Regions from separate parts of the Cytobacillus oceanisediminis genome, predicted to be linked through region 2. Evidence: a T-box and tRNA genes for the amino acid it is inferred to sense, from the RefSeq annotation. Region 2 holds a T-box; the other regions hold tRNA genes.

Region 1 (7,173 bases), 1.1 Mb from region 2:
GGCTACACGTGCTACAATGGATGGTACAAAGGCGCGAGACCGCGAGGTTAAGCGAATCCCATAAAACCATTCTCAGTTCGGATTGCAGGCAACTCGCCTGCATGAAGCCGGAATCGCTAGTAATCGCGGATCAGCATCTGCGGTGAATACGTTCCGGGCCTTGTACACACCGCCCGTCACACCACGAGTTTGTAACACCCGAAGTCGGTGGGGTAACCTTTGGAGCCAATGCCTAAGGTGGGACAGATGATTGGGGTGAAGTCGTAACAAGGTAGCCGTATCGGAAGGTGCGGCTGGATCACCTCCTTTCTAAGGATATTTACATGAAACGTGACGTTCTTTGTTCGTTCAGTTTTGAGAGTTCAATCTCTCAATGAAAGATTCGTTCTTTGAAAACTAGATAATGTTAATGAAGAAGCAATAACCGAGTAATCGCCATCTTAGTTTTTTTCTCTTATTTTTGTTTTAAAACAACGTAAGAGCACAAACCATGAGGGCAATGAGAAGCAAGAAGATCAAGGAAGCGACCGAACGAGCACCGGAGCGTACGAGAGTACGTGAGGAGCACAGTGACGGAGCTGACGCAGAGATTCGCCGTTTATCATTGGCCGAAGTAGGTTAAGTTAGAAAGGGCGCACGGTGAATGCCTTGGCACTAGGAGCCGATGAAGGACGGTACTAACACCGATATGCTTCGGGGAGCTGTAAGTAAGCTTTGATCCGGAGATTTCCGAATGGGGAAACCCCCTATCCGTAATGGGATAGGATCTTTACCTGAATACATAGGGTATTGAAGGCAGACCCGGGGAACTGAAACATCTAAGTACCCGGAGGAAGAGAAAGCAAACGCGATTCCCTGAGTAGCGGCGAGCGAAACGGGATTAGCCCAAACCAGGAGGCTTGCCTCCTGGGGTTGTAGGACACTCTACACGGAGTTACAAAGGAACGAGGTAAATGAACAGGTCTGGAAAGGCCGGCCAGAGAAGGTAAAAGCCCTGTAGTTGAAACTTCGTTCCCTCCAGAGTGGATCCTGAGTACGGCGGGACACGAGAAATCCCGTCGGAAGCAGGGAGGACCATCTCCCAAGGCTAAATACTCCCTAGTGACCGATAGTGAACCAGTACCGTGAGGGAAAGGTGAAAAGCACCCCGGAAGGGGAGTGAAAGAGATCCTGAAACCGTGTGCCTACAAGTAGTTAGAGCCCGTTAATGGGTGATAGCGTGCCTTTTGTAGAATGAACCGGCGAGTTACGATTACATGCGAGGTTAAGTTGAAGAGACGGAGCCGCAGCGAAAGCGAGTCTGAATAGGGCGAATGAGTATGTGGTCGTAGACCCGAAACCAGGTGATCTACCCATGTCCAGGGTGAAGTCCAGGTAACACTGGATGGAGGCCCGAACCCACGCACGTTGAAAAGTGCGGGGATGAGGTGTGGGTAGCGGAGAAATTCCAATCGAACTTGGAGATAGCTGGTTCTCTCCGAAATAGCTTTAGGGCTAGCCTCATGTAGTAAGAGTCTTGGAGGTAGAGCACTGTTTGGACTAGGGGCCCCCATCGGGTTACCGAATTCAGACAAACTCCGAATGCCAAAGACTTATCCATGGGAGTCAGACTGCGAGTGATAAGATCCGTAGTCAAGAGGAAACAGCCCAGACCACCAGCTAAGGTCCCAAAGTATACGTTAAGTGGAAAAGGATGTGGAGTTGCTTAGACAACCAGGATGTTGGCTTAGAAGCAGCCACCATTTAAAGAGTGCGTAATAGCTCACTGGTCGAGTGACTCCGCGCCGAAAATGTACCGGGGCTAAACGTATCACCGAAGCTGTGGATTGACATCTTACGATGTCAGTGGTAGGAGAGCGTTCTAAGGGCGTTGAAGCCAGACCGCAAGGACTGGTGGAGCGCTTAGAAGTGAGAATGCCGGTATGAGTAGCGAAAGATGGGTGAGAATCCCATCCACCGAATGCCTAAGGTTTCCTGAGGAAGGCTCGTCCGCTCAGGGTTAGTCGGGACCTAAGCCGAGGCTGAAAAGCGTAGGCGATGGACAACAGGTTGATATTCCTGTACCACCTCTTTACCGTTTGAGCAATGGGGGGACGCAGGAGGATAGGGTAAGCGCGCTGCTGGATTAGCGCGTCCAAGCAGTTAGGCCGGTAACGAGGCAAATCCCGTTACCACACAGGCTGAGCTGTGACGGCGAGGGAAATTTAGTACCGAAGTTCCTGATTCCACACTGCCAAGAAAAGCCTCTAGCGAGGGAAAAGGTGCCCGTACCGCAAACCGACACAGGTAGGCGAGGAGAGAATCCTAAGGTGAGCGAGAGAACTCTCGTTAAGGAACTCGGCAAAATGACCCCGTAACTTCGGGAGAAGGGGTGCTCATTAGGGTGCATAGCCCTGATGAGCCGCAGTGAATAGGCCCAGGCGACTGTTTAGCAAAAACACAGGTCTCTGCGAAGCCGCAAGGCGAAGTATAGGGGCTGACGCCTGCCCGGTGCTGGAAGGTTAAGAGGAGAGGTTAGCGCAAGCGAAGCTTTGAATCGAAGCCCCAGTAAACGGCGTAACTATAACGGTCCTAAGGTAGCGAAATTCCTTGTCGGGTAAGTTCCGACCCGCACGAAAGGCGTAACGATCTGGGCACTGTCTCAACGAGAGACTCGGTGAAATTATAGTACCTGTGAAGATGCAGGTTACCCGCGACAGGACGGAAAGACCCGTGGAGCTTTACTGTAGCCTGATATTGAATTTTGGTACAGCTTGTACAGGATAGGTAGGAGCCTGAGAAGCCGGAGCGCCAGCTTCGGTGGAGGCGTCGGTGGGATACTACCCTGGCTGTATTGAAATTCTAACCCGCGCCCCTTATCGGGGCGGGAGACAGTGTCAGGTGGGCAGTTTGACTGGGGCGGTCGCCTCCTAAAAAGTAACGGAGGCGCCCAAAGGTTCCCTCAGAATGGTTGGAAATCATTCGCAGAGTGTAAAGGCACAAGGGAGCTTGACTGCGAGACCTACAAGTCGAGCAGGGACGAAAGTCGGGCTTAGTGATCCGGTGGTTCCGCATGGAAGGGCCATCGCTCAACGGATAAAAGCTACCCCGGGGATAACAGGCTTATCTCCCCCAAGAGTCCACATCGACGGGGAGGTTTGGCACCTCGATGTCGGCTCATCGCATCCTGGGGCTGTAGTCGGTCCCAAGGGTTGGGCTGTTCGCCCATTAAAGCGGTACGCGAGCTGGGTTCAGAACGTCGTGAGACAGTTCGGTCCCTATCCGTCGTGGGCGCAGGAAATTTGAGAGGAGCTGTCCTTAGTACGAGAGGACCGGGATGGACGCACCGCTGGTGTACCAGTTGTCTTGCCAAAGGCATCGCTGGGTAGCTATGTGCGGAAGGGATAAGTGCTGAAAGCATCTAAGCATGAAGCCCCCCTCGAGATGAGATTTCCCATAGCGTCAAGCTAGTAAGATCCCTGAAAGATGATCAGGTTGATAGGTCAGAGGTGGAAGCGTGGCGACATGTGGAGCTGACTGATACTAATCGATCGAGGACTTAACCAAGTCATTGGTGAATACTCGGCAATACTTCTTCATGCATTATCTAGTTTTGAGGGAACGAAAAAATGAAATTTCCTCTTGAAAAAAACATCAAAAGAAAGTATAATCATACTTGTCTTTTGAAAATAGTCTGGTGGCGATGGCGAGAAGGTCACACCCGTTCCCATACCGAACACGGAAGTTAAGCTTCTCAGCGCCGATGGTAGTTAGGGGCTGTCCCCTTGTGAGAGTAGGACGCTGCCGGGCTGTTTACCAAAATACCACTTTTCCGCAGTAGCTCAGTGGTAGAGCATTCGGCTGTTAACCGAACGGTCGCAGGTTCGAATCCTGCCTGCGGAGCCATTTTCATAAAGCCCTTTTGGGAATTATGAGCTGTTGCTTCCATAGCTCAGCAGGTAGAGCACTTCCATGGTAAGGAAGAGGTCACCGGTTCGAGCCCGGTTGGAAGCTCTCTTAATGTAGACAACTAGAGTACTAGGCCCCTTGGTCAAGCGGTTAAGACACCGCCCTTTCACGGCGGTAACACGGGTTCGAATCCCGTAGGGGTCACCATTTTGGAGGATTAGCTCAGCTGGGAGAGCATCTGCCTTACAAGCAGAGGGTCGGCGGTTCGATCCCGTCATCCTCCACCATATTTGCCGGTGTAGCTCAATTGGTAGAGCAACTGACTTGTAATCAGTAGGTTGGGGGTTCAAGTCCTCTCGCCGGCACCATCTTTTTTAGATGGAGGGGTAGCGAAGTGGCTAAACGCGGCGGACTGTAAATCCGCTCCTTCGGGTTCGGCAGTTCGAATCTGCCCCCCTCCACCATTTATTCTTAATAAAACACAAAAAACTGGACAAGCTATGAATGTCCTTTTTATTTTGTAATTATTGGGCTATAGCCAAGCGGTAAGGCACCGGACTTTGACTCCGTCACTCGCAGGTTCGAATCCTGCTAGCCCAGCCATTTTTGATCCATTAGCTCAGTCGGTAGAGGATTTTAAAAGATTGCAGCATCGAAGCGTTACATCCCTGATTGGCAAGCTTTTATAATCTGCGACAAAGACCGAAGGGCTTTGAAGCACATCTGCAAATGAAGTTCAGGCATCAGGATTATATTATGAGCCATTAGCTCAGTCGGTAGAGCATCTGACTTTTAATCAGAGGGTCGAAGGTTCGAGTCCTTCATGGCTCACTTTATAGAAAGACGCAGACCTTAGGAATCGAGTCCTGAAGGTCTTACTTGTAAATATAAATATTTTTTGCGGAAGTAGTTCAGTGGTAGAACATCACCTTGCCAAGGTGGGGGTCGCGGGTTCGAATCCCGTCTTCCGCTCCAAATGGGGCCTTAGCTCAGCTGGGAGAGCGCCTGCTTTGCACGCAGGAGGTCAGCGGTTCGATCCCGCTAGGCTCCACCTTTATACATAATACGACAATCCTTAGACCAGCATGGTTTAGGGATTTTTTACTTTACAAACAATAATTTGGCAAAAACATAGGAAGCTAACATAGTATATTTAGAAGCCTCTTTCCTGGCAGCCGCATATATATACACGATTTTGTCGAGTTGAGTCATGTGTTTGAAAGCGGTTAAAATATGAGTATAAAGGGAAAGGGAGGACTTGTACTATGAAAAGACAGAAATTATCGATAATTGGAATGCCGATGGATCTTGGCCAGATGAGACGCGGTGTGGACATGGGGCCAAGTGCGATCCGATATGCAGGTGTGAATGAGCGATTAAAGTGTTTATTCGAAGATATCCATGACCAGGGCGATATTGCCATTGGCCGTCCGGAAGTTCAAATCGATCCAAATTCAAATCTTAGAAACTTGGACCTTATTGCTGAAAAGACAGAAAAACTAGGAGAAGAAGTTGATAAAGCAATAGAAAGTGGTTCTTTTCCATTAGTACTTGGCGGCGATCACAGCATCGCAATTGGAACATTGGCCGGTGTTTCGAAGCATTACAAAAATCTTGGGGTAATCTGGTATGATGCCCACGGGGATTTAAATACAGCTGAAACTTCACCTTCAGGGAACATTCATGGCATGCCTCTTGCAGTAAGCTTGGGAATTGGGCACCCGCTTTTAACCAATGTAGGAGGATATGCTCCAAAGGTTAAGCCGGAGAATATTGTCATTATTGGGGCAAGATCTTTGGATGAAGGAGAGCGGGAGCTTATTAAGGAAAAAGGCATTAAAGTATACACCATGCACGAAATTGACCGGCTTGGGATGACAAAGGTTATGGAGGAGTCTATTACATATTTAAAAGAAAGAAATACAGATGGTGTTCATCTGTCACTGGATTTGGATGGGCTGGATCCGCATGATGCACCGGGTGTTGGAACTCCAGTTATTGGCGGCATCAGCTACCGTGAAAGCCACTTGGCCATGGAGATGCTCGCAGAATCTCAGATCATTACATCGGCTGAATTTGTAGAGGTTAACCCGATTTTGGATGACAAAAACAAAACAGCTACCGTGGCAGTCGCGCTTATGGGTTCATTATTTGGCGAAAAGCTTCTATAATAATAGAAAATAAAAATGAGCAGAACGTAAACAAGTTCTGCTCATTTTTTTGCTGTGAGTGTATAATATTTATTTAGAAGTTGATCGAGTTTCGTGCTGGTATCAACTACCATATGATCTGTAAAAGAAGCGGAACCTGCTAACTGGATCATTCTTGACCGGCAATCCTCAATATCTCTCAATAGTTCCTTAACACACACCGTAACCAACCCTTTTCGATTAATTTAGTACTTTTATACCCTAAAAGAAAAAAAATAAACCAGAATAAGTAAAAATTTGCTAATATAGAAATTGAATGTTTTTTTATTAAAATGAAACCTTTTCCGCTATCGATTCGTATTATCGATTAGCCGCACTGGAGCGGAGGTAAAAAAATGGAGACAATCGTAAAGAAGAGGATAAAGCAAGTATTAAAAGGCGACCAGGATGCTTATGCTGAAGTTGTTGAAATATACAAAGATAAAGTTTTTCAGATTTGCTACAGAATGCTGGGAAACAGGCATGAGGCAGAGGATATTGCTCAGGAGGCTTTCTTAAGAGCCTATGTAAACATTGCCAGCTTTAATATTGACTTGAAATTTTCCACGTGGCTCTATCGGATTGCCACTAACCTTTGTATAGACAGAATCAGAAAAAAGAAGCCTGATTATTATCTGGATGCAGAGGTCGCAGGAACGGATGGACTGAACATGTATTCTCAAATTGCTTCCGATGCGAGGCTGCCGGAGGAAGATGTAGAAAGCCTTGAACTCCAGGAAACAATCCAAAGGGAAATATCGAAGCTTCCGGAGAAATATCGTTCGGTTATTGTTTTAAAATATATTGAAGAATTATCGCTGAACGAGATCAGTGAAACGCTCGACCTTCCTCTGGGAACGGTTAAAACCAGGATTCACCGGGGCAGGGAAGCACTTAGGAATCAATTAAGATACGTTTAAAAAAGAGGGTGAGAACTTTGAAATGTCCAGCAGAAATGGTTGTTTATATGCATGAGTACCTAGATGAAGAGATCTCAGCCGAACATGAGAAGGAATTAAGGGCACATTTGCAGAACTGTGAGGAATGCCAAATTCATTTCCATGAATTAAAGAAGACGATCGCTTTAGTCCAAAGC
Region 2 (7,173 bases):
ATGCCTGGTAAGCACGGTGAAAACTTCATGATTCTTCTTGAATCACGCCTTGACAACGTGGTTTACCGTTTAGGTCTTGCACGCACTCGCCGTCAAGCTCGTCAGCTAGTTAACCATGGTCACATCATGGTTGATGGATCTCGCGTTGATATTCCATCATACCGCGTAGCACCTGGTCAAACAATTACACTTCGCGAAAAATCTCGCAGCCTTGACATCGTTAAAGAAGCAATCGAAGTAAACAACTTCGTACCTGACTTCGTATCTTTCGATGCAGACAAGCTAGAAGGAACTTTCACTCGCATGCCTGAGCGTTCTGAACTTCCAGCTGAAATCAACGAATCTCTAATCGTTGAATTCTATTCTCGTTAATAATAGTAAAACTGCCGAATACATTTCGGCAGTTTTTTTTCTGTCTGGAAAATTCCTGGGTTGTGCAAAAAGCCCTCCGTCACAGGAGGGCTTACATTTTAGTATTTAATTAAAAAGTATTTCTTCTTTCCGCGGCGAATGACAGTAAATTGGCCTTCAATCTTGTCCTTATCAGAGAGTGTGTAGTCAAGCTCCGTTATGCGTTCTCCATTTACTGAAACAGCTCCATTCGTCACATCTTCACGTGCCTGGCGTTTGGATGGAGAGATTTTGGCAGCAACAAGCAAATCAACGATCCCCAATTCTCCGCCTTCTGAATGCTCATAAGATGGAACATCCTTAAAGCCTTGTTTGATCTCTGAGGCCGAAAGGTTTTTAATTTCTCCGCTGAATAACGCTGCTGTAATCTTAATAGCCTGTTCCAATGCTTCATCCCCATGGATCAGGCGTGTCATTTCTTCAGCAAGTGCTTTTTGGGCTTTGCGGAGATGCGGTTCTTCCTGAACAGCTTTTTCAAGGCCTTCAATTTCTTCACGGTATAAGAATGTAAAGAACTTAAGGTATTTGATTACATCCGCATCTGCTGTGTTAATCCAGAACTGGTAAAACTCATAAGGAGATGTTTTCTCCGGATCAAGCCAGATTGCTCCGCTTTCCGTTTTGCCGAATTTAGTTCCATCCGCTTTCGTAACCAGAGGGATGGTCAGACCATATGCCTTGGACCCTTCAGGCGCCATTTTGCGGATGAGCTCAAGGCCGGTTGTGATATTCCCCCATTGGTCGCTACCGCCAATCTGCATTTTGCAGTTATGGTTCTCATATAAATGAAGGAAATCCATTGCCTGCAGGATGGTGTAAGTGAATTCAGTAAAGGAAATTCCCGTTTCCAGTCTGGAAGAAATGGTGTCTTTAGCGAGCATGTAATTGACTCCGACATGTTTCCCGTAATCACGCAGGAAAGTAACGATATCCATGGAGCCTGCCCAATCATAGTTGTTAACCATGATTGCACCATTTTCACTTTCAAAATCAAAAATTCTTTTTAGCTGGTTCTTTATGCAGTCCACATTATGCTGTACAGTTTCCAGCGTCTGCAGCTTCCGCTCTTCGCTTTTACCGCTTGGATCTCCAATCAGGCCAGTGGCTCCGCCTACAAGAACGATTGGACGATGGCCTTCTTTTTGAAAGCGCCTTAAAGTCAAAAACGGCAGAAGATGCCCAATATGCATGCTGTCAGCTGTTGGGTCTACACCGCAGTATAAAGAGATTGCCTCTTTTCCGAGAGTGTTCTCAATGCCCTCTTCATCTGTCTGCTGGTAAACAATCCCTCTCCATTGCAAATCTTCAAGTAAACTCATCTTAACTCCTCCTAATTAACGGCTATTTTCAAGGCATTAACAGGGTATCACCCATACAAAAAACGCCCCTGCAAATATGCAGGGACGCATGATCATTTTTGCGCGGTACCACCCAAATTGAGGACAGCTGTCCTCCACTCTTTCAGAATAACGGATAATCCGTCCACTGCTATAACTGCTGTGCAGGTTGACAGTGAAAGCTCAGGGAGGTAATTCATCCTTCTATTTGTACCGGCTCGCAGCGAACGCCGGCTTTCTGAAACAGGGATAGAAGCATTACTGGGTTCCCATCAATGCCTGTAAAATATTTTAACGTCTAAGATAAAACATTTTTATCATAAAAATCAGCCAAATGTCAAATGCCTGTGCAAAAAAAGGAAATTTCAGATAAATGGCGAACCTTGTCATATTACTATGTCGCAATATGCTATAATAGATGTGATTTAGGGGGATTGATATGATGAAAGAAAAGTTTCAGATGTTATTTGATAAATTAAGGCAAACTCCGGGCCTTTTCGGGAATAAAAAAGCAGCTAAAGGAGCGAGTATAACGTACCAGGTTATCTGGAATCTTACTTTGCTCTTTATCATACTGGCTGTCGTTGGCGGTGCATTCGCGGGAGGACTTGGAGCTGGTTATTTCGCGTCGCTGGTAAAGGATGAACCCATCCGATCCTATGCCAGCATGAAAAAAGATATTTATGACTATGAAGAGACATCGCAAATATACTTTGCAAATAACGTATATTTAGGAAAGCTGAGAACAGACCTTGAACGTGAGGAAATTAAGCTTGATGATGTTTCGGAACACTTAATTAACGCAGTTGTCGCTACTGAAGATGAATATTTCTACGAGCATGACGGAGTGGTGCCAAAAGCGATTATGCGCGCACTGTTCCAGGAAGTAACAAATTCATCTGTTCAATCCGGCGGAAGTACACTTACACAGCAGCTGATAAAGAACCAAATCTTAACGAATGAAGTTTCTTTTGAAAGGAAAGCAAAAGAGATCCTGCTTGCTTTGCGACTGGAGAAATTCTTTGATAAAAAAGAGATATTGGAAGCCTACCTGAATGTATCTACCTTTGGAAGAAATGCATCCGGACGTAATGTTGCCGGAGTTGAAGCAGCTGCCAAAGGCATTTTTGGGGTGAGTGCTAAAGAATTAACTTTGCCTCAGGCCGCATTCATAGCAGGGCTGCCTCAGAGTCCATTCGGCTACACTCCTTTTACAAGGGAAGGAACGGTCAAAGAGAATCTGGAACCAGGTTTCTCGAGGATGAAAACCGTTCTGAAAAGAATGTATGACGATGGAAAGATTGACCAGAAGCAATACGAGGAAGCTTTGGCTTACGACCTGACCAAGGATTTCACAACGCCTTCAGAAAGCCCATTGGAAAAGTATCCATATTTGACGTATGAAATTGAAGAACGTGCAGTAAACATCATGACTAAGATTCTCGCAAAAAATGATGGATACGAAGAGCAGGACTTAAAAGAAGATGACGAGCTCCGAGAGGAATACAGGACTCTGGCAGACCGGACGATCCGCCAGAATGGCTTCCAGATCCATACGACGATTAACAAAGATATTTATGATAAAATGCAGCAGGTGAAAAATAATTACCCTTATTATGGGCCAGACAAACCTGAGACGATTAAGGACCCGGAAACCGGTGAAGATAAGCAAATCATGGAGCCCGTAGAGGTTGGTGCCATATTGATTGAAAATAAAACCGGTAAAATCATCAGCTTTGTCGGCGGACGCGATCACAAACGCGAGCAGCTGAATCATGCTACAAGCGCTCTAAGGCAAAATGGTTCAACCATGAAGCCGCTTTTAGTCTATGCTCCTGCAATGGAACTTGGAAAAGCAGCGCCCGGCACTATTCTGCCTGATGTGCCGCTATACCTAAGTCCAGGATTAAATAGGCCTTGGCCAAAGAACTATACGAATACCTATAGCGGGCTCGTCTCAGCCAGACATGCACTCAAGCATTCATACAATGTCCCAGCTGTTAAGCTCTATAAGGATATAGTCGGACAGCGGCCTGCCGCTTATCTGGAAAAAATGGGCTTTACCTCTCTGATCGGCCCTGACTATACAAACTTGTCTACATCCATTGGTTCTTTGGAATATGGGGTAACCGTTGAAGAAAATACGAACGCCTTTACTACATTTGCCAACGGCGGGAAGTTTGTTGACGCCTATATGATTGAAAAAATCACAGATAAAGACGGGAACATAATATTCCAGAATAAATCCGAGCCTGTTGATGTATTTAGTCCACAGACAGCGTACCTTACAATCGATATGATGAGAGACGTTATTAACAGCGGAACTGCCACATCGATTAAGAGCAGATTGAAGTTCAGTTCTGATTGGGCAGGGAAAACAGGTACTGGTACTGAATTCATAGATGCATGGTTCGTGGCATCCAACCCGAATGTCACTTTCGGCATATGGTCAGGATATGATACGCCTAAATCATTAAAAGCCCCTGGACCGCTAAGCTATAGTTTGCGCAATAACTATCTCTGGGCGGATTTGATGAATGCAGCATATGACGTCGCACCTGATCTTGTTGATCCGAGCGAAAGCTTTAAAATGCCGGGCGGAATCGTAAGACGTTCATTCTGTGCCATTTCAGGCCTGCTTCCTTCTGAAGCTTGCTCAAGAGCCGGTCTGGTTGAAACAGACTTATTTAATGCAAAGTTTGTTCCAACAAAGGTGGATGATAGCCTGGGCAATGGAAAACTTGTCAGAATCGGCAACAAGAAATATATGGCGCTTGATTCAACTCCTGAAGAATTTACAGAGCCGGGATTGGTTGTGAATCCAGATTATATCGAAAAGCTCTTCGGAATTAAGGCGAATCCAAGCGACCTTATTCCGAATAAAGAACGCTGGAAGAGCATACTGACTAGCGCTGACCAGCTCAAAGATAACGGTAAAGCACCCGCATCCCCAGGCATAAAAGCTTCTGGCGAAACTATTACTTGGGGTGCACATCCTGAAAATGATGTAATTGGATACCGCGTCTATAACGGCGGCAAAAAAGTTGGTACGATAAAAGCAGGTTCCTCCCTTAGCTTTAAGGCTGGAAGCGGCTCGATCCATGTAACAGCCGTTGACATTGCCGGCAGAGAGTCTGCTCCTTCCAATGTAGTAGAAATCGGCAAAAAGCCGGAAGAAGAAAAACCGAAAGAAGAGAAGCCTAAAGAAGAAAAGCCGAAAGAGGAGAAACCTAAAGAGGAAAAACCTAAAGATCCTCCTCCAGCCGAGGAAAAGCCTGATGCTGAGAAACCATCAGAACCCAGTGAAGGTGAAGAAACTAATTAAAGAAAAGCAGAATCCCATTGGCCCAAACAGGGCTTGGGATTCTGCTTTTTCTTTATAGAAATAACAATTGCCAAAAATATATTCTGGATACTTTACTAAACAATATTATCAAAGAGTTTATAACTATCAGGCTTGAAACAATAACAAAAACCGCTGCTCATTTATGCAGCGGTCTCCTCTATTAATCTTCCATTGTAGACAAATCGCCAGTTGGCAGGTCCAGTTCCCATGCTTTAAGCACCCGGCGCATAATTTTGCCGCTTCGGGTTTTTGGAAGTTTGTCGCGGAATTCAATTTCACGCGGGGCAGCGTGGGCAGCAAGGCCTTTCTTAACGAATTGGCGGATTTCTTCCACCAGTTCTTCAGAAGGTTCATGTCCGTCTCGTAAAGCAACAAATGCCTTTATTATTTCACCACGGACAGGATCCGGCTTTCCGATAACTCCAGCTTCTGCAACAGCTGGATGTTCGATCAGCTTGCTCTCTACTTCAAACGGCCCTACACGTTCGCCAGATGTCATGATAACATCATCTACACGACCCTGGAACCAGAAATATCCATCTTCATCCATATATGCCGAATCTCCCGAAACATACCAGTCACCTGGCATAAAATAAGATTCATATTTTTGCTCGTTATTCCAGATGGCATTCATCATGGAAGGCCAGCCTTTTTTAATCGCAAGGTTCCCCATGCGGTTTGGCGGCAGCTCATTTCCCTGATCATCGACAATGGCTGCTTTAACACCCGGAATCGGCTTACCCATGGATCCCGGCTTAATTTCCAGGCAAGGATAGTTGCAGATGAGCTGTGCACCTGTTTCTGTCATCCACCATGTATCATGGATGCGCATATTGAATACTTTTATACCCCATCTGACAACTTCAGGATTTAGCGGTTCCCCGACACTGAGGACATGACGGAGGGAGCTTAAATCAAACTTTTTCACAACTTCATCGCCCGCCCCCATCAGCATGCGGAAAGCGGTCGGAGCACTATACCAAACCGAAACGCCATACTCCTCAATCATTTTATACCAAGTCTCCGGATTGAATCTGCCCCCGACAATAAGGTTTGAAGTCCCTGTCAGCCACGGGCCGAAAATGCCATATGAAGTACCGGTTACCCAACCAGGGTCAGCAGTGCACCAATATACATCTTCTTCTTTTAAGTCGAGCACCCATTTAGCCGTCTGATAATGCTGAATCATTGCATTATGTACATGCAGAACTCCCTTTGGCTTGCCTGTAGAACCGGAAGTATAATGCAAAATAAGGCCATCTTTTCCGTCAACCCATTCAATTGGAAGCTTTCTGCTTGATTCAGCCATTCTTTTATTAAAGTCCACATATGGGCCTGTTTCCTCAATATTTTCCCCAACAAGGAAAACATGCTTTAAGTCAGGCAGCTGGTCAACAGGCACACGTTCCAAAAGCTCAGGTGTTGTAATCAGAACTTTTGCTTCACTGTCATCAAGTCTGTCACGGACTGCTCCTTCCATAAAGGCTTCAAACAGGGGACCCACAATGGCTCCCAGCTTAATAGCTCCCAATACTGCAAAATAGAGTTCAGGAGAGCGCGGCATAAAGATGAAAACTCGGTCTCCTTTCTCTACATCCCCATATGCTTTTAATGCATTTCCCGCTTTATTGGATAGTTCCTTCATTTCTTTGAATGTATATTTCTCATTTCTCTGTCCATCGCGATAATAAAGGGCAACCTTATTTTTTCTGAAAGATTCCGCATGACGGTCAATGGCCTCATAGGCCATATTCATGCGGCCGGTTTCTTTCCAGGAAAATTCTTTTTCCGCATCAGCCCAGTTAAAATTTTCATAAAGCTCATCATAGCTTTTTAAATTGAAGTCCCCTTGTGTTACTGGCAGCGCTTCCACTTTCATATATCGTTATCCCCCTTATTTAAGATTTGATATTATTATAGTATAAACATTATATTTTCTCAATTTTTAAAATTTTAGAGTGAAAAAAATTACTTATGAACCAAATAATAAATTGTCACAAACTTTTTTAAATTACACAGAAAATTATGTGAAAGCGCTTTATCCTCCGTGTTTTTATGTATAATAGAAGTTACATTGAT
Region 3 (7,173 bases), 2.1 Mb from region 2:
CAATATTTTGACTTCTTATAGGTGTAACTTGCCTTAATGGAAGATATTGCATAGAATGAAGCTATCTTGAATATTGGGATGTGAGTTATGATATTAAAATTTCGGTATGAACCAGAAGAATTAAAGATGCTTCGGTTTTTACATGGAAGAATGCGGCTTACCCCTAAAGATTACAGCCACTTTCTTAATTTAGAAAAAGGTTTTTCAGGTGAGAAGATATTTGATGAGCTGCTAGAAGAATCGCCTGAGGAATGGACTATTCTTCATGATTTATTGTTCGATTACAGTAACACCTTTTTCCAGATAGATTCACTATTAATCACTGGGGACTGTATCTATATTTTTGAAGTTAAGAATTATGAGGGAGACTTTTATATCGAACAAGACAGATGGTACACCGCACAAACAAATACAGAAGTTAAGAACCCTCTTCTGCAGCTGCAGCGATGTGAATCCCTCCTGAGAAGACTGCTGCAGGAATTGAGAGTAAAAACCCCTCTTAAGGCTCTTCTTATTTTTATTAACCCCGGATTCCACCTATATCAATCCACAATGAATCTTCCCGCTATATTTCCAGCACAAATTAAGCGATTTATGGACAAATTAAAATTGAAACCTCAGCCGGCGAATAAAAACCATTTAATGCTGGCGGACAAGTTAATGTCTTTGCATTTGGAGGAAACATCTTTTGGCAGGGGATTGGAATATACTTTTGAAGGCCTGGAGAAGTGGATGACATGCTTATCTTGCAAAACTTTTATAATGCCTTTCAATAAATTAACTATGATATGCCTAAAATGTGGAATAAAAAGAGGATATTACTCATGCAGTTACCAGAAGTGTAGATGAATATAGATTATTATTTCCAGAACTAAAAGTTACTACAGCTAATATACATGAATGGTGCAAAACCATGTACTCAAAGAAAACTATAAGAAAGATCCTTGTAAATAATTACACGCTAATAAATACGGGAAAATCATCATATTATAAATAAAGACTTCAGTATTTATTATAAGGCTTCCAGATGAATACTGCCCTTTCGCCCCCTTCCTCTTCGCATATTGCTAAGATCGGGCACGTTTAGCTCTCTTTCGTTCCCCTCCTCTTCTCATATTGCTAGAATCGCGCACGTTTAGCTCTCTTTCATTCCTGCTCTTCATATGTAGCTATTACAAGCACGTCTAATCTTTTTCGTTTCATTCTTCATATTTAACTAATGAATGATGCTCTTATATTTTTTTAAGGTAGCCAAGTTAAAATACTAATTAAACAATTCAATATATGGCTCCGAACAATTCAGAACCCCATTCGAAAGTCCCCTCTGAATCGTTCGGAGCCATATATAATTTCTGTTTACAACCCAAGCAGCAACATTTTTCAAATGATAGGGATCCCATAATTAAAATTAATTCCTGAACAAAAAAAGGTTTCCCAATAAAGGAAACCTCTTTTCAGATACCGGTGGTCGGGGTCGAACCGACACTCCAGAAGGAACACGATTTTGAGTCGTGCGCGTCTGCCAATTCCGCCACACCGGCATATTAAAATGTAGTAAATCTTGTGGTGCCGAGGACCGGAATCGAACCGGTACGGTAGTCACCTACCGCAGGATTTTAAGTCCTGTGCGTCTGCCAGTTCCGCCACCCCGGCGTATATAAGCGAATCAAGATTTAGATTATGGAGGCGGCAACCGGATTCGAACCGGTGGTAAAGGTTTTGCAGACCTCTGCCTTACCACTTGGCTATGCCGCCATAATTTGAAGTTTATTCTGGAGCGGAAGACGGGATTCGAACCCGCGACCCCCACCTTGGCAAGGTGATGTTCTACCACTGAACTACTTCCGCAAAATGGCTGGGCTAGCAGGATTCGAACCTGCGAGTGACGGAGTCAAAGTCCGGTGCCTTACCGCTTGGCTATAGCCCATTGATCATTCATATTACATTTATATGAGAGTTATACTCGTACTGTTACTTAAAAATTATGGGGCGACTGATGGGAATCGAACCCACGAGTGTCGGAGCCACAATCCGATGCGTTAACCACTTCGCCACAGCCGCCATTATTATATTGGCAGGGGTAGTAGGAATCGAACCCACATCAAAGGTTTTGGAGACCTTCGTTTTACCATTAAACTATACCCCTATATAAATGGTGGAGGGGGGCAGATTCGAACTGCCGAACCCGAAGGAGCGGATTTACAGTCCGCCGCGTTTAGCCACTTCGCTACCCCTCCATATTAACATAAAAAAATGGTGCCGGCGAGAGGACTTGAACCCCCAACCTACTGATTACAAGTCAGTTGCTCTACCAATTGAGCTACACCGGCTAATCAATTCAGTAAAGGTGGCTCAGGACGGAATCGAACCGCCGACACAAGGATTTTCAGTCCTTTGCTCTACCGACTGAGCTACTGAGCCACATATTATTTACTTTGTAAAAATGGCGGTCCGGACGGGACTCGAACCCGCGACCTCCTGCGTGACAGGCAGGCATTCTAACCAACTGAACTACCGGACCAGATTGCGGGGGCAGGATTTGAACCTGCGACCTTCGGGTTATGAGCCCGACGAGCTACCGGACTGCTCCACCCCGCGACAATAATATGGTGGAGGATGACGGGATCGAACCGCCGACCCTCTGCTTGTAAGGCAGATGCTCTCCCAGCTGAGCTAATCCTCCAAAATGGTGACCCCTACGGGATTCGAACCCGTGTTACCGCCGTGAAAGGGCGGTGTCTTAACCGCTTGACCAAGGGGCCAATGTGAAATTATAATGGCGGAGAGCAAGGGATTTGAACCCTTGATACGCGGTTAGCGTATACACGATTTCCAATCGTGCTCCTTCGGCCACTCGGACAGCTCTCCATTTGGCTCCGCAGGTAGGATTCGAACCTACGACCGTTCGGTTAACAGCCGAATGCTCTACCACTGAGCTACTGCGGAATAATGATATTTGTAAAACAGCCCGGCAGCGTCCTACTCTCACAAGGGGACAGCCCCTAACTACCATTGGCGCTGAGAAGCTTAACTTCCGTGTTCGGTATGGGAACGGGTGTGACCTTCTCGCCATCGCCACCAGACTATTTTTCAAAGACAAGTATTATTATACCGTCTTTCTATCATTTTTCAAGAGGAAATTTACTTTTTTTCGTTCCCTCAAAACTAGATAATGCATGAAGAAGTGTTTGCCGAGTAATAACCAATGACTTGTCTAGCTTCGGCTCCTAACTTCTCGGCCGTTTCGATCCGTCCCTCCAAATCCCAAAACCAGGATTTGAATGGCCGGCTCTCCAACGTCTCTCGAAGTTGAACAGTCGCCTTCGCTTTTCTTTTTGGTTAAGTCCTCGATCGATTAGTATCAGTCAGCTCCACATGTCGCCACGCTTCCACCTCTGACCTATCAACCTGATCATCTTTCAGGGATCTTACTAGCTTGACGCTATGGGAAATCTCATCTCGAGGGGGGCTTCATGCTTAGATGCTTTCAGCACTTATCCCTTCCGCACATAGCTACCCAGCGATGCCTTTGGCAAGACAACTGGTACACCAGCGGTGCGTCCATCCCGGTCCTCTCGTACTAAGGACAGCTCCTCTCAAATTTCCTGCGCCCACGACGGATAGGGACCGAACTGTCTCACGACGTTCTGAACCCAGCTCGCGTACCGCTTTAATGGGCGAACAGCCCAACCCTTGGGACCGACTACAGCCCCAGGATGCGATGAGCCGACATCGAGGTGCCAAACCTCCCGTCGATGTGGACTCTTGGGGAGATAAGCCTGTTATCCCGGGGTAGCTTTTATCCGTTGAGCGATGGCCCTTCCATGCGGAACCACCGGATCACTAAGCCCGACTTTCGTCCCTGCTCGACTTGTAGGTCTCGCAGTCAAGCTCCCTTGTGCCTTTACACTCTGCGAATGATTTCCAACCATTCTGAGGGAACCTTTGGGCGCCTCCGTTACTTTTAGGAGGCGACCGCCCCAGTCAAACTGCCCACCTGACACTGTCTCCCGCCCCGATAAGGGGCGCGGGTTAGAATTTCAATACAGCCAGGGTAGTATCCACCGACGCCTCCACCGAAGCTGGCGCTCCGGCTTCTCAGGCTCCTACCTATCCTGTACAAGCTGTACCAAAATTCAATATCAGGCTACAGTAAAGCTCCACGGGTCTTTCCGTCCTGTCGCGGGTAACCTGCATCTTCACAGGTACTATAATTTCACCGAGTCTCTCGTTGAGACAGTGCCCAGATCGTTACGCCTTTCGTGCGGGTCGGAACTTACCCGACAAGGAATTTCGCTACCTTAGGACCGTTATAGTTACGGCCGTTTACTGGGGCTTCGATTCAAAGCTTCGCTTGCGCTAACCTCTCCTCTTAACCTTCCAGCACCGGGCAGGCGTCAGCCCTATACTTCGCCTTGCTTCGCAGAGACCTGTGTTTTGCTAAACAGTCGCCTGGGCCTATTCACTGCTCATCAGGGCTATGCACCTAATGAGCACCCCTTCTCCCGAAGTTACGGGTCATTTTGCCGAGTTCCTTAACGAGAGTTCTCTCGCTCACCTTAGGATTCTCTCCTCGCCTACCTGTGTCGGTTTGCGGTACGGGCACCTTTTCCCTCGCTAGAGGCTTTTCTTGGCAGTGTGGAATCAGGAACTTCGGTACTAAACTTCCTCGCCGTCACAGCTCAGCCTGTGTGGTAACGGATTTGCCTCGTTACCGGCCTAACTGCTTGGACGCGCTAATCCAGCAGCGCGCTTACCCTATCCTCCTGCGTCCCCCCATTGCTCAAACGGTAAAGAGGTGGTACAGGAATATCAACCTGTTGTCCATCGCCTACGCTTTTCAGCCTCGGCTTAGGTCCCGACTAACCCTGAGCGGACGAGCCTTCCTCAGGAAACCTTAGGCATTCGGTGGATGGGATTCTCACCCATCTTTCGCTACTCATACCGGCATTCTCACTTCTAAGCGCTCCACGGGTCCTTGCGATCCCGCTTCAACGCCCTTAGAACGCTCTCCTACCACTGACATCGTAAGATGTCAATCCACAGCTTCGGTGATACGTTTAGCCCCGGTACATTTTCGGCGCGGAGTCACTCGACCAGTGAGCTATTACGCACTCTTTAAATGGTGGCTGCTTCTAAGCCAACATCCTGGTTGTCTAAGCAACTCCACATCCTTTTCCACTTAACGTATACTTTGGGACCTTAGCTGGTGGTCTGGGCTGTTTCCCTCTTGACTACGGATCTTATCACTCGCAGTCTGACTCCCATGGATAAGTCTTTGGCATTCGGAGTTTGTCTGAATTCGGTAACCCGATGGGGGCCCCTAGTCCAAACAGTGCTCTACCTCCAAGACTCTTACTACATGAGGCTAGCCTAAAGCTATTTCGGAGAGAACCAGCTATCTCCAAGTTCGATTGGAATTTCTCCGCTACCACACCTCATCCCCGCACTTTTCAACGTGCGTGGGTTCGGCCTCCATCCAGTGTTACCTGGACTTCACCCTGGACATGGGTAGATCACCTGGTTTCGGGTCTACGACCACATACTCATTCGCCCTATTCAGACTCGCTTTCGCTGCGGCTCCGTCTCTTCAACTTAACCTCGCATGTAATCGTAACTCGCCGGTTCATTCTACAAAAGGCACGCTATCACCCATTAACGGGCTCTAACTACTTGTAGGCACACGGTTTCAGGATCTCTTTCACTCCCCTTCCGGGGTGCTTTTCACCTTTCCCTCACGGTACTGGTTCACTATCGGTCACTAGGGAGTATTTAGCCTTGGGAGATGGTCCTCCCTGCTTCCGACGGATTTCTCGTGTCCCGCCGTACTCAGGATCCACTCTGGAGGAACGAAGTTTCAACTACAGGGCTTTTACCTTCTCTGGCCGGCCTTTCCAGACCTGTTCATTTACCTCGTTCCTTTGTAACTCCGTGTAGAGTGTCCTACAACCCCAGGAGGCAAGCCTCCTGGTTTGGGCTAATCCCGTTTCGCTCATGCTACTCAGGGAATCGCGTTTGCTTTCTCTTCCTCCGGGTACTTAGATGTTTCAGTTCCCCGGGTCTGCCTTCAATACCCTATGTATTCAGGTAAAGATCCTATCCCATTACGGATAGGGGGTTTCCCCATTCGGAAATCTCCGGATCAAAGCTTACTTACAGCTCCCCGAAGCATATCGGTGTTAGTACCGTCCTTCATCGGCTCCTAGTGCCAAGGCATTCACCGTGCGCCCTTCATAACTTAACCGTATTTGACGGGTTCATCGAAGATGAACAGCATCAAAGGTTTTTAACTCTATTTAACATAGAGAGAATTCACTAAAATGGCGATTACTCGGTTATTGCTTCTTCATTAACATTATCTAGTTTTCAAAGAACGAATCTATCATTGAGAGATTGGACTCTCAAAACTAAACGAACAAAACGCGTCACGTTTCATGTAAATATCCTTAGAAAGGAGGTGATCCAGCCGCACCTTCCGATACGGCTACCTTGTTACGACTTCACCCCAATCATCTGTCCCACCTTAGGCGGCTGGCTCCAAATGGTTACCCCACCGACTTCGGGTGTTACAAACTCTCGTGGTGTGACGGGCGGTGTGTACAAGGCCCGGGAACGTATTCACCGCGGCATGCTGATCCGCGATTACTAGCGATTCCGGCTTCATGCAGGCGAGTTGCAGCCTGCAATCCGAACTGAGAATGGTTTTATGGGATTCGCTTAACCTCGCGGTCTCGCAGCCCTTTGTACCATCCATTGTAGCACGTGTGTAGCCCAGGTCATAAGGGGCATGATGATTTGACGTCATCCCCACCTTCCTCCGGTTTGTCACCGGCAGTCACCTTAGAGTGCCCAACTGAATGCTGGCAACTAAGATCAAGGGTTGCGCTCGTTGCGGGACTTAACCCAACATCTCACGACACGAGCTGACGACAACCATGCACCACCTGTCATCCTGTCCCCCGAAGGGGAACGCCCTATCTCTAGGGTTGTCAGGAGATGTCAAGACCTGGTAAGGTTCTTCGCGTTGCTTCGAATTAAACCACATGCTCCACCGCTTGTGCGGGCCCCCGTCAATTCCTTTGAGTTTCAGCCTTGCGGCCGTACTCCCCAGGCGGAGTGCTTAATGCGTTTGCTGCAGCACTAAAGGGCGGAAACCCTCTAACACTTAGCACT

What was found. A T-box is a leader RNA that pairs with one kind of tRNA and senses whether it is charged. The one in region 2 lies ahead of tyrS (tyrosine--tRNA ligase), so its partner is inferred to be a tRNA-Tyr.
Region 1: it has a tRNA-Tyr gene. The T-box ahead of tyrS (tyrosine--tRNA ligase) is inferred to sense a tRNA for this amino acid. The anticodon was not compared.
Region 3: it has a tRNA-Tyr gene. The T-box ahead of tyrS (tyrosine--tRNA ligase) is inferred to sense a tRNA for this amino acid. The anticodon was not compared.

Annotation. Positions count from the first base shown of each region.
Region 1 is NZ_CP065511.1:420,075-427,247, forward strand. Features, by position in the region: rRNA gene IRB79_RS02185 (16S ribosomal RNA) at 1-309, shown strand, start outside; gene IRB79_RS27985 (hypothetical protein) at 491-622, shown strand; rRNA gene IRB79_RS02190 (23S ribosomal RNA) at 617-3,546, shown strand; rRNA gene rrf (5S ribosomal RNA) at 3,673-3,789, shown strand; tRNA gene IRB79_RS02200 (tRNA-Asn) at 3,811-3,885, shown strand; tRNA gene IRB79_RS02205 (tRNA-Thr) at 3,921-3,993, shown strand; tRNA gene IRB79_RS02210 (tRNA-Glu) at 4,021-4,095, shown strand; tRNA gene IRB79_RS02215 (tRNA-Val) at 4,100-4,175, shown strand; tRNA gene IRB79_RS02220 (tRNA-Thr) at 4,181-4,256, shown strand; tRNA gene IRB79_RS02225 (tRNA-Tyr) at 4,269-4,352, shown strand; tRNA gene IRB79_RS02230 (tRNA-Gln) at 4,417-4,491, shown strand; tRNA gene IRB79_RS02235 (tRNA-Lys) at 4,647-4,719, shown strand; tRNA gene IRB79_RS02240 (tRNA-Gly) at 4,789-4,863, shown strand; tRNA gene IRB79_RS02245 (tRNA-Ala) at 4,867-4,939, shown strand; gene rocF (arginase) at 5,154-6,059, shown strand; gene IRB79_RS27990 (aspartyl-phosphate phosphatase Spo0E family protein) at 6,101-6,259, opposite strand; gene sigW (RNA polymerase sigma factor SigW) at 6,434-6,997, shown strand; gene IRB79_RS02260 (anti-sigma factor family protein) at 7,015-7,173, shown strand, end outside.
Region 2 is NZ_CP065511.1:4,658,560-4,665,732, forward strand. Features, by position in the region: gene rpsD (30S ribosomal protein S4) at 1-372, shown strand, start outside; gene tyrS (tyrosine--tRNA ligase) at 471-1,730, opposite strand; T-box leader at 1,808-2,033, opposite strand; gene IRB79_RS23365 (transglycosylase domain-containing protein) at 2,188-5,073, shown strand; gene acsA (acetate--CoA ligase) at 5,255-6,973, opposite strand.
Region 3 is NZ_CP065511.1:1,392,769-1,399,941, reverse strand. Features, by position in the region: gene IRB79_RS07305 (nuclease-related domain-containing protein) at 88-849, shown strand; tRNA gene IRB79_RS07300 (tRNA-Leu) at 1,460-1,541, opposite strand; tRNA gene IRB79_RS07295 (tRNA-Leu) at 1,565-1,653, opposite strand; tRNA gene IRB79_RS07290 (tRNA-Cys) at 1,682-1,755, opposite strand; tRNA gene IRB79_RS07285 (tRNA-Gly) at 1,774-1,848, opposite strand; tRNA gene IRB79_RS07280 (tRNA-Gln) at 1,853-1,927, opposite strand; tRNA gene IRB79_RS07275 (tRNA-His) at 1,986-2,061, opposite strand; tRNA gene IRB79_RS07270 (tRNA-Trp) at 2,073-2,146, opposite strand; tRNA gene IRB79_RS07265 (tRNA-Tyr) at 2,154-2,237, opposite strand; tRNA gene IRB79_RS07260 (tRNA-Thr) at 2,255-2,330, opposite strand; tRNA gene IRB79_RS07255 (tRNA-Phe) at 2,349-2,421, opposite strand; tRNA gene IRB79_RS07250 (tRNA-Asp) at 2,445-2,521, opposite strand; tRNA gene IRB79_RS07245 (tRNA-Met) at 2,525-2,598, opposite strand; tRNA gene IRB79_RS07240 (tRNA-Val) at 2,608-2,683, opposite strand; tRNA gene IRB79_RS07235 (tRNA-Glu) at 2,688-2,762, opposite strand; tRNA gene IRB79_RS07230 (tRNA-Ser) at 2,778-2,868, opposite strand; tRNA gene IRB79_RS07225 (tRNA-Asn) at 2,872-2,946, opposite strand; rRNA gene rrf (5S ribosomal RNA) at 2,967-3,083, opposite strand; rRNA gene IRB79_RS07215 (23S ribosomal RNA) at 3,336-6,244, opposite strand; rRNA gene IRB79_RS07210 (16S ribosomal RNA) at 6,451-7,173, opposite strand, start outside.